2 regions of the Nocardioides sp. YIM B13467 genome follow, and region 1 is predicted to be linked to the other one. Evidence: riboswitches for the same ligand, from Rfam matches in the RefSeq annotation. Region 1 holds a riboswitch; the other holds the start of a gene.
What was found. A riboswitch is a leader RNA that binds a small molecule or an ion and turns the genes downstream of it on or off. The one in region 1 is predicted to bind cyclic di-AMP.
Positions count from the first base shown of each region.

Region 1 (7,229 bases):
CCAGCACGCTCGCCAGCGCGAAGACCGCCATCAGCATCGGGACGGCTTCGGGGGCGGCGTACTCGTCCTGGCGCCGGTAGGACAGCAGCAGGCCGAGCAGACCGACGCCCGCGACCGCGCCGGCGGCGCCGATGACCGTGCCGACCAGGACGTCGTCGTGCTTGGCGTGGGCGAGCTCGTGGGCGACGACGGAGAGGACCGCCCCGCGCGCGGCCGCGCCCCGCTGCGAGTCGACGAGGTTGTCGTAGAGGACGACGCGGCGGGTGGAGCCGAAGCCGGTGACGTACGCATTGAGCGAGGTCGTACGCCGGGAGGCGTCGACCACCAGGACGTCGTCGAGCTCGACGCCCTCACGCTCGGCGATCGCCATCACCTCGGTCCGGAACTGGCCGCGCGGCAGCGGCTCGAAGTCGTTGAACAGCGGCTCGATGACGACCGGGTAGACGAACGAGCCGACCACCACCAGTGCCGCGACCAGAGCGGCTGCGACGGCCGGCCACCAACGCCGGCCGAGGCGGATGCAGGCGAAGAGGGCGAGCAGCGCCACGGAGGTGGTCACGATGCTGACGACCTGGTTCAGCAGCGAGTCGCCCAGCCAGGGTCCCCACGCCTGCCGGGAGAGCCCGTAGCGCATCTGCAGCCGGTGGATGGCCACCCCGAACGGCAGCGTCGCGATCCAGCCGAGCAGCGTGACCACGGCGACGGCGAGCACCACCCGGAGCAGCCACGGTCCGCGCAGCCGCGCCACCAGACGCCGGCCCAGCGAGGTGAACCCGAGCACGCAGGCGACCACCAACGAGACGGCCAGCGAGGCCCGGCTGATCCAGCGAGCGGTGCCGGAGTAGGCGAGCATCCGCTCGAGCTCCTCGGGCGTGAACACGTCACGCTCGTCGGGTAGGTCGAGCGCGCCGCCCGGGTAGGGATGCCATGGGATCAACGTCCAGGCGAGCACCACGAACGCCACCGCCCCGAGGACGAGAACCACCCAGGACGTGCGTCGCGTTGCACTCACTTCTGCCCCCATCATCGAGCAGATTGTGACAGATGGGTCCGCCAGCGGGCGGTCAGCTCGTCCTCGCCGAAGCCGAATCCGGCCTGCAGCGCCTTCTCCAGACCGATGCCTCGGCCCGTCTCCTCGTAGAGGTCGACCAGGGCCTGCTCGCCGCCGGCCTCGGCGAGCACCTCGCAGGCGAGCCAGGCGGCTTCGTACTCGGCGCCGAAGTGCTCCGAGCGGGTGTTGAACTCGGCCTTGCCCGGCAGGTGTTCGGGGGCGCCGTTCTCGCGGACCTGGGCGAGGATCTGGCCTGCGGTCTTGGACAGCGGCAGCTTGGTGTCGCGGAGCGCGACGTAGTCGGCGAAGCCCTCGACCAGCCACATCGGCCGGCGGGTGTTGGTCGCGGCGTCGGTGGCCGCGTGGGTCGCCTCATGGGTGATGACGATCTGGGCGCCGGGGGCGTCGAGATCGCCGATGACGCCCTGGTTGACCCATACGTGCAGCGGGGTCCCGGCCTTCGTGGACCCGTCGACGGTCGCGGTCACCGCCGCGACGGCGGCGTAGGTCCCCGGCTGCGCGCCGAGCGCGGAGTCGAGGCCGTTCGCGGGCACCTCGAGGACCAGGCGCGGGTCCTTCCAGGGGATCACCTTGCGGACCCCGGCGACGGCGGTGGTGGCCAGCTCGGCGTAGCGGTCGGCGACCTCGGCGGACGCCTGGGCGACCACGAGGGTGGAGCCGGTGCGGCGCACCTCGACCGGGCCGCTGAGCCACAGCGGCAGCCGGGTGCCCTGGGCCGCCGAGAACCCGGTGATCGCGCCCTCGGCGTCGAAGCCGACCTTCAGCTCCTCGGTCAGCGCCGGGTCGCCGGGGGTGCGCCACGACATCTCGACGTCGGCCGTCCAGGAGCCGTCCGGCTCCACGTTGCCCGACTCGGCGACGTATTTCGCGGTGACGTCCCCGATGCCGATGGCCCGGGCGTTGCGTACCGCCACCGAGGCGGCGTCCTCGCCCTCGGGCTCCGCCCCGTCACGTACGCCGTCGACCAGCGCCTCCAGCGAGGCCCGGGCGCCTTCGGTGTCGGCGCGCACGACCGGCGCGCTGCTCGGGGTCGGCGCGACGTACTCGCCCCCGCCGGTCAGCCGCCAGCCGACGAAACCGGCGAGCAGCATCACCAGCACGAGCCCGGCCCCGATCATGGCGGGATGGGCCCGGATGCGGGAAAGAAGAGAGCCGACCGTTCGCACCTGCGAACGATCGGCCTCTTCGGGATGCTGGGTCAAGCTCAGCCCGGACGGACGGCGCCCGTGTAGGGCATCTCGTCCATCGGCGAGACCTTCACACCGGTGCTCGGGTTGGACGCGTGCACGATCATGCCGTTGCCGATGTAGATGCCGACGTGGCTGATCGGGCTGTAGTAGAAGACCAGGTCACCGGGGGCGAGCTGGTCGCGCGAGACCTGGGGTCCGCTGCTGTACTGCGCCGAGGAGGAGTGCGGGAGCGAGACACCGGCCTGGCCCCAGGCACCCATGGTGAGGCCAGAGCAGTCCCACGACTCGGTGCCGGTGGCGCCGTAGACGTAGGCGTCGCCGACCTGGGCGAGGGCGTAGTCGACGGCCACCTTGGCGCGGCCCGAGGGCGGCGGCAGGTTGGAGGGGATGCTGGTGTCGGTGGACTGGAACTCCTCCAGCTCATCGGCCTCCAGCTCGTCGAGCTCGGCCTGGGCCGCCTCGTACTTCTTGTCGATCTCGCTCTTCTTCTGCTGCATGGTCGTCTTGACCTTGGCCATCTGGGACTTGGCGTCCTCAGTGGCCTCGCGGCGAACCTGGAGGGCCTCCGCCTCGGTGTTGTACCGAGCGAGCAGGTCGGCCTGCAGCGCGTTGTAGGACGAGACGGTGGAGAGACCGGCGAGGAACTCCTGCGGGTCCTCGGAGGTGATCACCTGGCCGACGGCAGAGACGTCGGAGCCCTCGAACTGCCGCAGCACGGAGTCACGGAGCTCGGCGCGGATCTTGTCGAGCTCCTTGCTCTGACGCTTCTCGTCGGAGCTGAGGTCCTCGAGCTGGTCCTTGAGGTCCTGAAGCCGCAGCTTGGCGTTGCTGTAGTCCTCGTTGGCCGCCTCGGCCTGGGTGTAGAGCTTGTCGACCTTCTTGCGAACGTCGTCGATGTCAGGGTCTGCCTGGGCGGGGGTCGCTGCGGGAATGATCCCGGCGACTCCGATGGCGGCGATGCCGGCTGCTCCGGCAATGAGTCGCTTCCGGTCGCGTGTCACGAGCGGACGGTCTCCTTGTGTGTAGTCGTTGACGCCTACCGGGTGAGCTGACGGGTTCAGGCACGACCTGCCTTACCACCGCTCCTCGATCTGGTCTCCCAGATCGCCCTTGCGGCGGATGCACCCCAGGTGATCGCACTCCGTATTCGCGGCGTACGACCGGTGTGGTTCCCCGGCTCCTGGCCCGCCCCGAAGCGGGCCTGGACTAAGCGCGACACTCGCGTGGGCCGGTTGACCCACTTCCACGAGCGCCAAGTTCCTGCGCACACTAGCCGACGGCATCCCCCACCTGCCAACCACCCACGCCCAAAAGTTCGGCTACATCCCTTCCACCATGCGCAGCGGCGGGACCAGTCCACCCTCGGCCAGCACGTCGAGCGCCCGGCGCTCGTCGTCCTCGATGGTCAGCTCCGGCGGCGGCCCCAGAAGCACGGTGACCACGCAGTCGTGGCACGCCAGTCCCCGCACGAGGCAGGTGTCACAGTCGATTCTCGTCGTCATGTTGTGACGGTCTCACCGAGCACCGACATTTTTGCTTTCGTCCGGTTGCGTCCGGCGTGTCACCACCATCGCAGCACGGTAAGGGCCCCGCCAGGAACTGGTCGGCGCTTCGCGCCGCCATGGCACGCACTCGGCGGCGTTGCCCCGCCTCGAAATGCCCCGGCATGCCATCGACGGGGCGCCTTGCCGAGCACGCACCCTGACGACGCGAAACATCCACCCAGTTCCTGGCCGGGCCCTATTCGAGGCGGCGATCGCGGACCGGGTCCCTACACTTGGAACATGGAGGTCTCCGCGTACGCGACGCTCCCCGACACGGTCCGGGGGCGCATCGTCGCGCTCACGGCCGGGGTGCTTCCCGACGTGGTGCGCCTGCCGCCCGCGCTCAAGCGGATCGCCGACTTCGCGCCCGCCCGGCGCGCCAAGGCCGGCGGCGCGATGATCGCCTCGGTGCTCGAGAGCGACGACGAGGTCCGGGAGAAGGTCGGCAGCCAGCTGCGACCGGCGTACGTCTCCGAGGGCTCCTCCGACGACGTGGTCCTCCCCGAGGATCCGGCCGAGGCGGCCGCGGTCGTCTGGCTCATCCGCCCCGACGGCTGGGAGGTCTCGCTCAAGGAGGCCCTGGACCGGCTGGAAGCCGCCGCGGTGCCGGTGGTCGACGCCGAGGTGGCCCGGCTGCGCGGCAAGCTCGCCGCGGCCGAGGACGAGCTCCGCGAGGTGCGTGCCGACCGCAAGGCCCGCCTCGACGACCTCAAGGCCGACAACACCGCCCTGCGACGCAAGCTCGGCGAGGCCCGGGCCGCGGCACGCGAGGCCGGCACCGGGCTGGACGAGGCGCTGACCGAGGCTCGCACTGCGCTCGCCCGCGCCGAGGACGAGCTCGCCGCTCGTGACCGCCAGCTGCGGCAGCTCCGCAGCCAGATCGACAAGCTGGAGCGCGAGGCAGCCGCCGAGCGGCGTACGTCCAAGACGGACCGCGAGGACGCCTCGCTGCGCGCCCGGTTCCTGCTCGACACGCTGCTCGACGCGGCCGGTGGCCTGCGTCGCGAGCTGGCGCTGCCGCCGGTCACCGGCACCCCGGGCGAGCGGGTGGAGGCCGAGCTGGCCTCCGCGGACGCCGCCGCCGGTGCCGGGGTCACCAGCAGCGCCCACCTCGAGCAGTTCCTGGCGATGCCGCGGGTCCGGCTGATCGTCGACGGCTACAACGTCTCCAAGGCGCTGTGGCCCGGCTCGGCGCTCGATGCCCAGCGACTACGGCTGCTGCGGGCGATCGCGCCGATCGCCGCCCGCACCGGCGCCGAGACGACCGTCGTCTTCGACGCCCACTCCGCATCCGTACGTCCCACCTCGGTGCCTCCGCGCGGCGTCAAGGTCCTCTTCTCCCCCGAGGGCGTCATCGCCGACGACGTCATCCGCGACCTCGTCGACGCCGAGCCCGCCGGCCGCGTCATCCTGGTCGCCACCGACGACGCCGAGGTCGTCAAGGACGTACGCCGCGCCGGCGCCCGCACCGTCCCGCTCTCCTCGCTCTCGCCCCTGCTCGGTTGATCCAGCAGGCTTCCTGCGCCACCCCGGCCTGATTCGATAGGTTCTCCCGACGTTCGAATCATCGGGAGTGGGAGACCAGCGCGTGCGGCACACCCTCAGCGCGATCGCCAGGATGATCCTGTGCGCCGCGGGATTCGTGATGTCCATCTACGGCAGCGTCCAGCTCAACGCCCTCAAGTCGCCGGGATTCCGCGAGCTGCTGCACGAGTCGAGCTTCTGGGTCGCGGCCGTCGGGGGTCTGATGACCGCGATCGCCTTCGAGGCGATGCGACGGGCGCAGGTGCCCGCGGCTCCCGCCCCGCAGCCCGCTGAGCCCGTCGCGCCCGTCGCGCCCGTCGCGCCAGGCACGCCTGTGGCCCCCGATGAGCCCACGAAGGACGAGAGGGACGAGCGACCCGCCGATCAGGCCGACAAGCTGAGCCTCGTCGAGGTCGTCGGTCTCGCCGCGGGCGGCGTCATCGGATCGGGCTGGCTCCTGGCCGTTCCCGCCCTCCACGAGAGCCTGGGCGAGGCCGCGCTCCTCGGCTGGGCCGCCGGCGGCGTACTCATGCTCACGATCGCGGTCGTCATGGTCGAGTTCGGGCTCATCTCCCAGCGCACCGGCGGGCTGCTGTTCCACCCGCACGACGCCTTCGGGCCGCTGGTGGTGATCATCCTCGCGGCGTCGCTGTGGATCTCGTACGCCATCAACCCGGCCGCCCAGGCGGCAGCGGCGGTCAACGGGCTGGCCGAGATCGTCCCCGCCCTGGCCGGCGACGGCGGGCTCACCGGGACCGGATCGACCCTGGCGGTGCTGGTGACCGCCGCGATCATCGCCTTCGTCCTACTGCCCCGACGGCTCGTCCTCCGCACGAACGCGGCCCTGACGCTGCTCAAGATCGCCATCCCGGTGGTCTTCGTGGTGTGCCTTGCGCTCGCCGTCCCCGCTCCCCTCACCGGCCCCGGACCGGCCGCCGGACCGACGTCGACCGGCGTGCTGAGCGCGCTGATCACCAGCGGCGTGATCTACGCCTACATCGGCTTCCAGGCGCCCCTGGACGTGACCGGCGAGGTCCGTGGCGGCCGTCGCGAAGTGGCCAGACGAGTGCGCTGGGCGGTCTACGGCACGGTCGTCGGCTCGTTCCTGCTCTACTCCGCCCTCCAGCTGGTCTACGCCGAGCACATGGCCGGCTCCGGGGCCGAGCACGGCACCTCCTACGCTCGCCTGACCGACGCGGCCACGCTGGCCGGGGCGCCGCTCGACTGGCTGGTCGTGCTGGTCCGGATCGCCGCGATCCTGGCCCCGATCGGGTCCGGCATCGTGTTCACCTACGCCCTCAGCCGCGAGGTCTACGCGCTGAGCGCGGAGAGGTACGTCCCCAGCGGCCTGCACGAGCCGCGGGCATCACGGCTCCCCGGCCGCACCGGCGACTCGTTCTGGCTGATCCTGCTCGTGAACCTGGTGCTCGCGCTGGTCGTCCTGGTCGCGGTGGGCGGCGACTGGCAGGCCCTGGCCGTGCTCAACACCATCCCGATCCTGATCCTGTACGCGGTCACCTGCGTCGTCCTGGCCGTGCGCTCCGACCTGCTCGGGACGGGTGCCCAGCGGCTCCTCCCGTTAGCGGCGTACGCGGCCTTCGTCGCCATCGCGCTGGTCGTCAACGAGTCCGCCTGGGACCGGGTGTGGAAGGGCGTGGCGGTGATCGGCTGGGGATCGCTCGTCCTGCTCGTACTCCCCTGGCTCCATCATCTCCGGGTCCCCGGCCTGGGCTGGTACGACGCGAAGAACCACGGCGCGCGCCTGGTCTCGCGCGACCCGGCGAACCGTCCGTTCGTCGTGCTGGCGCTGTACCTGGTCGCGCTGACGCTGCTGAGCGCCGTCCGCCACCGGATCGACGACGACTCCGTGTGGAGCGTGTGGAGCCTGCGTGCCCTGGT
Region 1 covers NZ_JBHZPJ010000046.1:2,696,393-2,703,621, forward strand. Annotated here, with positions in the region: partial or broken gene ACFX43_RS19975 (M48 family metalloprotease) at 1-1,027, opposite strand, end outside; gene ACFX43_RS19980 (hypothetical protein) at 1,024-2,190, opposite strand; gene ACFX43_RS19985 (NlpC/P60 family protein) at 2,277-3,263, opposite strand; cyclic di-AMP (ydaO/yuaA leader) riboswitch at 3,281-3,485, opposite strand; gene ACFX43_RS19990 (hypothetical protein) at 3,582-3,764, opposite strand; gene ACFX43_RS19995 (NYN domain-containing protein) at 4,047-5,312, shown strand; gene ACFX43_RS20000 (APC family permease) at 5,395-7,229, shown strand, end outside.

Region 2 (7,229 bases), 220 kb from region 1:
ACTCGGCGAGCGAGTCGGCGTCGCCCTCCTCCTGGGCCATCTCGACCATCAGGCCGAGGTCCTCGATGCGGGTGCGGAGCTCGGTGAACTTGTTGAGCTCGCCCTGCAGCAGGGAGAGACGTCCGGTGACGCGGGTGGCGTTGTCCTGATCGTCCCAGAGGTCGGGCGCGGCGACCTGCTCGCCGAGGTCGGCGATCTCCTTGCGCATCGCGTCCAGGTCCAGCACCTGGCCGATGGTCTGCATCGTTGCCTGGAGCTGCTTGATCTCGGTGTCGAATTCGGGGCCTGCCACGTCTTACAGGTTACTTGACGCGTGGTGCCGCACCCGATTCGCCGACCCTCAAATATGCGCTCGCCCTCCGGTAGGGGAACCGGAGGGCGAGCGCCAGGGGGATATATGGGCCCCGAGAAATCTCAGGCCTGGTGAGTCGAGCCGGCGAACCAGCCGTCCCAGGCAGCCTCTTCACGAACGGACGCGCCCGGCTTGGGGGCGTGCAGCATGATCGCCTGGCCATTCTCCCAGCGCAGGAAGATGCCCACGTGGTAGACGGGGCTGCCCCAGAACATCAGGTCGCCACGCTGGATCTGGTCGTTCGGGATCGTCGGCAGCGCAGCGGCCTGGTCCCGTGAGACCCGGGGAAGCTCGATGCCGGCGGCACTGAAGGCGTACTGCGTCAGGCCGGAGCAGTCGAACGAGCTCGGACCGGTGGCACCCCAGACGTACGGGTCGCCGATCTGCTCCGAAGCGACACTGATCGCCCGCTCGATCTTGCCCTCCTGGCTCGCGGCGTAGGCCTTCGCCTCAGCCTCTGCCTTCTTCTTCGCCTCCGCGGCCTTCTTGGCGGCGATCGCTGCCTTGCGCTTCGCCTCGGCGGCCTTGCGGGCTGCCTCGGCCTTGCGCTCCTGCACTTCGACAGCCCTCTCGAGCTGCTTGATGTCGGTGAGCATCGCCGCGGGGGTGGCCGAGGCCTCCAGCGTCGGAGCCTCCACCACCTTGGCCGGCTCGACGGTCGACTCGACGGAGGTGGTGGTGTCGTGGGAGACCGGCGCGGCATTGGCGGCGGGGACCGCCACCAGGGCACCGGCGGCGATACCGCTGGCGAGTGTGATGCGGCCGACGAGCTTGCCGTGGCCACTGAGAGATCCTGCGATCGTCCGGGCGATCGAGACGTTCGGCGACCGGAACGGGCGGGGCGCGCCTCGATGGGCAGGATGAGATACGGACTTGGACATGCGTGAGTTCCTTCCCACGCCTGCGAGGTGAGCTGTCGGGTTCGGGCTAGAAGGTTGCCCGGCCATCTGCGATGGCTTCACCCCAAGCGACCGTCCGAGTTAGTCGCGTGGAACTTGGGTCCCCCGCTCCTGTCCCATACGTACTGCTGAGTGTGAGGGTAAAGGGGGTTCAGTAGTTGGGGCCGGCGTCCGGAGGGACAGGATTCGGCGTGTACCGGGGCCGGTCGTGCGTTCTGCACGGCTCATCCAAGGTGACATGCGATCTGGAACGGATCCAATCCCGAATGGCCGAATCTGGAGCACATTCGGCGTGTTCACGCGTGACTTTGCCGTCGTTTGTGAAACATCTCACCCACTGAACACGCATATGACACCGTGTCGAACTTGCGTTTACTCCGCTGCTTCGAGACGGAAACCGACGCCGCGGACGGCGACGACCTTCTCCTGAACACCGGCCGCCTCGAGCTTCTGGCGCAGGCGTCCGACGGTGACGTCGAGCGTCTTGGTCGAGCCGTACCAGTTCTCGTCCCAGACCTCGGCCATCAGCCGGTCACGGGAGACGACCTTGTCGCGGGATGCGGCCAGAACGGCCAGCAGCGCGAACTCCTTGCCGGTCAGGGTCACCTCGCGCTCGCCGGCGTAGACCCGGTGGGCAGCCACGTCGATGCGCAGAGCGTCGTCGTCGGCGCCGGGCTCGACCGGACCCGAGCGGCGCAGGAGGGCGCGGACCCGCGCCTGGAGGACGGCCAGCGCGAACGGCTTGGCCAGGTAGTCGTCGGCACCGGCGTCGAGCCCGACGACCAGGTCGATCTCGGCGTCACGGGCGGTGAGGATCATGATCCCGCCCTCGTAGCCGTTGTCGCGAGCGGCCTTGCAGACCTCGAGCCCGTCCATGTCCGGAAGGCCCAGGTCGAGCAGCACCAGCTCGGCGTCGTACGGAGGTGCCAGCAGCTCCAGCGCCTTCTTGCCGGAGTCGACCCAGGTGACGTCATAGCCCTCACGCTGGAGCGTGCGCACCAGGGGAGCAGCGATGTCCTCTTGGTCTTCTACGACAAGCACGGAGTTCGACATGAAGAGAACAATAGTTACAGCCCCGTAGGGCTTGTGAAGAGATCCCCCCTTTCAGATAAGCGCGTGATCACATTGTTAGGTCCGAGCTGGTCGATACCGAGCGGATCCTCGGCCCCTTCGGTGACCTCGTCCCAGGTGACCGGGGCCGCGACCGTCGGGATCTCCTTGCCTCGCAGCGAGTAGGGGCAGATCGTCGTCTTCGACCCCGAGTTCTGGGACCAGTCCAGAAAAACCTTGCCTGACCTGCGACTTTTGGTCATCGTCGCGGTCACTTTGCGCGGGTGGGCCTTCTGGAGGTCCTCGGCGATCTCCTTGGCCAGCGCGGTGGCGACGTCCGGCTCGACGGGCTCCGGCAGGGCGGCGTACAGGTGCAGGCCCTTGCTCCCGCTGAGCACCGGGGTCGCCGCGAGGTCACGGGCGCCCAGCGCCTCGCGCACCAGCAGCGCCACCTCGCAGCACTCCTGCAGACCGGCGGGCTCGCCGGGGTCGAGGTCGATCACGATCCGGTTCGCGCCGGCCGGGGTGCCGTCGGCGTCGACCGTCCACTGGTGGACGTGCAGCTCCAGCGCGGAGAGGTTCGCGGCCCAGGTGAGGGCGGCGAGGCTGTCGAGGATCGGAAAGGTGAGTGTTCCCTCCCTGTGGTCGGCGGTTCGGGATCCCGTTGTCGGAACGGTGACCGTGCGGACCCAGCTGGGTGTGCCGGCCGGTGCGTTCTTCTCGAAGAACGACATGTCGCCGATGCCGTGCGGCCACCGGATCCTGGTCACGGCCCTGTCCCGGAGCTGCGGCAGGAGCGCCGGCGCGACCTGGGCGTAGTAGTTGAGCACCTCGCCCTTCGTCATGCCCGTACGCGGATAGAGCACCTTGCTGAGGCTGGTCAGGGTCAGGACCCGGCCGTCGACCTCGACGCGTACCTCTTCTCGTTCGACCATCACAGATCCTCCGGTGAGACGTCGTCCCTGATCCCGATGAAGCTCGGCTGCCGCAGCCGGCCCTTGTAGCTCGCCGCCGCGACGGCGGTGCCGTGGGTCTCCACCTCGACGACGAGGAGCGGCTCGACCCAGTGGGTGCCGCGAGCGTCGACCGGCGGTACTCCTCCGTCGGGGTCGACGTCGGGACCGGCGAACGGGCTCCGGCCGGTCTCGCGGAGCAGCTCCCCGAGCCGGTGGGCCCGTTTTCCGGTGATTCCGCTGCCGACCCGCCCGCGGTAGATCAGACCTTCGGGCGTCGGCTGCCCGACGAGCAGGGCACCGAGACGTTCCGTGCCGCCCTCGGTGCCCACCTCGGGGCGCCAGCCGCCGACCACCAGCGAGGCCCGGTAGCGATGGGCCAGCTTGATCCAGTCCTTGCTCCGCTCCCCCGGCCGGTAGCGGCTGCCGCGCCGCTTGGACACGATCCCCTCCAGCCCCTGCGCCCGCGTCACCTCGTGGAGCATCCGGCCGTCGTCGTACGTCGCCGGCACCTGCCACGAGCCGAGGTCGCCCTCGGCATGGACGGCCTCGAGGAGCTTGCGGCGCTCGGCCCAGGGCTCCTCGATGAGCAGCCGCCCGTCGAGACGGAGAAGATCGAAGACCATGTACGTCGCGGGGATCTTCTCCGCGAACCGCGCCGCCCGACGGACGTCGCGGTTGTGCATCCGGTCCATGAGCACCCGGAAGTCGGGCAGCCCGGCGTCGTTGAGCGCGATCACCTCGCCGTCGACGACGATGTCGCGTTCCGGGCCCGTCGCGATCTCGGGCCAGGCGGGGGTCGCGTCGTTGTCGTTGCGTGTGGTCAGCCGGGTCTGCGTACCTCCTTCCGGGCTGTCGCCGAGGAGTCGGATGCCGTCCCACTTGACCTCGTGGACCCACTCGTCCCCCGGTGGCACGTGGGTACCAGGGGTCGCGAGCATCGGACGCATGCGTCCATCTTGCCTCTAGGACGTCGTTGCGCCGCGCAGATCTGGTCCAATCCTCACGGCCAGTCGACGTCGACACGGCATGCCTGCGGCGCATGCGGAAGCGTGAGCACCGCACCGTAGCTCCACCCTTCGGTGGTCAGCTCCAGACGAACCAGATCGTCACCGGACCCCCTGACCAGAATCGCCTCCATCCGGCTCGGCTCGATCTGGTCGGCGCCTTCGACGAGGCCTTCCGACTCGACCTGCCAGTCCAGCGCCTCGAGGCGATCGACCAGGAGCCCGAACTCCGAACGCGCGACCTTGCCGGGCCCATTCTTGGCGGCGTCAGCGTCATAGGCCCCGTGCCAGTAGATGCCTGCGTTCGGCTGATGAGCTGTCTGGACCGAGTCGTCATAGAGGCAGCCGAGGACTCCGGAGTCCTCGGTCAGCGTGGTGCCCGCTGGCGCCTGCACCGCCATCACCTGGTCGGACCACGGCTCCAAGTCCGTCATCACCTGCTGCTCCACGGCCGAGTCGACCGAGTACTCCCTGGGCGCGATCACCCACGTGATCGCAGCCGCTGCTCCGACCATCAACGCGAGGTAGGCAATGCCCACGCCGACAACGACGACCACGATGGTCCGGACGGTCACAGGGACACCATCTGCCAGTTCCCCACATGTGCGTGGAAGTCGCAGCGCATTTCCTGGCCGACGACGTCAGATCCGCACATGTGCACCCTCCTCGCGACCTTCACGCGGATCGTGCCTGTCGCAGCTCGTCACGGTCGTGCAGGGGAATGATCTTCCCCAAATTCGGATACCGGCAGATACTGGCTTATCAGATGCCATTTGATGAGGGGATTCACGATGCGTGCGATCTGGAAGGGCGCGGTCTCGTTCGGGCTGGTCAGCGTGCCCGTGAAGCTCTATTCGGCGACGGAGTCCCACGACGTCTCCTTCCGTCAGGTGCACCAGTCCGACGGTGGCCGGATCCGCTATCAGCGGATCTGTTCGATCGACGGCGAGGAGGTGCCCTACTCCGAGATCGCGAAGGGCTACGAGACCGAGGACGGCGAGATGGTCGTGCTCACCGACGACGACTTCGCCAACCTGCCGACGACCTCCTCGCGCGAGATCGCGGTGGAGAAGTTCGTGCCGAGCGACCAGATCGACCCGATGCTCTTCGAGAAGAGCTACTACCTGGAGCCGGAGAACACCGGGGTCAAGCCCTACGCGCTGCTGCGCCAGGCTCTGCTCGAGGCCGACCGGGTCGCCCTGGTGACCGTCGCGCTGCGTCAGCGCACCACGGTCGCGGCGCTGCGGGTGCGGCCGACCGACAACGGCGACGTGATCGTGCTGCAGACGATGATGTGGCCCGACGAGATCCGCGTGCCCGACTTCAAGGTCGAGGCCGGCGAGATCAAGGACTCCGAGATCAAGATGGCCAACATGCTCGTCGAGACTCTCGCGGGCGACTTCCATCCCGAGGAGTTCTCCGACGACTACGCCAGTGCCGTCGAGGAGATGGTGAAGGCCAAGATCGAGGGTGGCGAGGTCGAGCGGACCCCCACCTCCACGAAGACCTCCGGCGAGGTCGTCGACCTGCTCGCAGCCCTGCAGCGCTCGGTCGCCGCGGCCAAGAAGTCTCGCGGCGAAGAGGTCCCCGAGGAGGCCGAGGACAAGAAGTCGGAGGCGTCCTGAGACGACCGGAGCGACACGTACTGAATTCTCTGGTGCGGACGTGTCGAAAGCGGCAGGCTCTTCTCGACGCGTAGGCGACGACGCGCAACGGACGCGCCGCCGACACGCAAGGAGAAGCAGATGCGCTACATGATGTTCGTGAAGATGGACCCGAACGCGGGTCCGCCCCCGGCCGCGCTGATCGAGGCGGTGGAGTCCGAGATCAAGCAGCAGTACGCCGACGGCATCCTCCTCGACGCCGACGGGCTCGGTCCCGCGGTGGAGATCCGGCTGACCGCCGGGGAGGTGACCCACATCGACGGGCCCTTCGCGGAGGCCAAGGAGGTCGCCGGTGGGTTCTCGCTCTTCGAGGTCCGCTCTCCCGACGAGGCCATCGAGCTCGGACGCCGGATGATCCAGCTCCACGAGGAGCTGTGGCCGGGGCAGGACGTGGCCGTGGAGATGCGGCCGCTGTTCGGTCCGCCGACCCCGGCTGAATGAGCTCGCCCACCGAGGACGCGATCGTCGCGGTCTGGCGCAACGAGTCCGTACGGCTCCTCGCCGGCCTGGCGCGGATGACGCACGACCTCGACCTGGCCGAGGACCTCGCCCAGGATGCCCTTGTCGCGGCGCTGGAGCAGTGGCCGCACGAGGGCATCCCTCGCAACCCCGGCGCGTGGCTGATGTCGATCGCGAAGCGGCGCGCGATCGACGGGTTCCGCCGTGACGAGGTGCTGCGCCGCAAGGTCGCCCTGCTGGGCCACGAACTGGAGGAGGGTGAGATGCCTGACCTGGCTGCCGCGGTCGATCACATCGAGGACGACGTGCTGCGGCTGATGTTCCTCTCCTGCCATCCGACGCTGGCGCCCGACTCCCGAACCGTGCTGACGCTGCGGCTCGTGGGCGGTCTGACGACCGCCGAGATCGCCCGGGCCTACTTCGCCAAGGAGTCGGCCGTCGGACAGCGGATCTCGCGGGCGAAGCGCACCCTGGCCGAGGTCGGGGCCTCGTTCGAGCTGCCCACCGGCGAGGAGCGGACGGCGCGGCTGCGCGACGTGATGCAGACGATCTACCTGGTCTTCAACGAGGGCTACGCGGCCACGTCGGGGCCGTCGTGGACCCGGCCCGAGCTGTGCCTGGAGGGGATGCGGCTGGCCCGCATGCTGGCCGCGCACGCCCCGGGCGATCCCGACGCGCAGGCGCTGCAGGGGCTGCTGGAGATCCAGGGTTCACGGCTCGCTGCCCGGGCGGATGCCGAGGGTCACCCGGTGCTGCTCGAGGACCAGGACCGGACCCGCTGGGACCAGCTGCTGCTGCGACGCGGCCTGGCCGCGGTCGACCGGGCGACGGCGCTGGCCTCCTCC
Region 2 covers NZ_JBHZPJ010000046.1:2,914,559-2,921,787, reverse strand. Annotated here, with positions in the region: gene prfB (peptide chain release factor 2) at 1-292, opposite strand, end outside; gene ACFX43_RS21090 (C40 family peptidase) at 415-1,233, opposite strand; cyclic di-AMP (ydaO/yuaA leader) riboswitch at 1,239-1,410, opposite strand; gene ACFX43_RS21085 (response regulator transcription factor) at 1,624-2,304, opposite strand; gene ligD (non-homologous end-joining DNA ligase) at 2,319-3,236, opposite strand; gene ACFX43_RS21075 (DNA ligase) at 3,236-4,204, opposite strand; gene ACFX43_RS21070 (hypothetical protein) at 4,258-4,836, opposite strand; gene ACFX43_RS21065 (Ku protein) at 5,053-5,886, shown strand; gene ACFX43_RS21060 (YciI family protein) at 6,007-6,366, shown strand; gene ACFX43_RS21055 (RNA polymerase sigma factor) at 6,363-7,229, shown strand, end outside.
Region 2: another riboswitch for cyclic di-AMP. It lies ahead of ACFX43_RS21090 (C40 family peptidase); the one in region 1 lies ahead of ACFX43_RS19985 (NlpC/P60 family protein).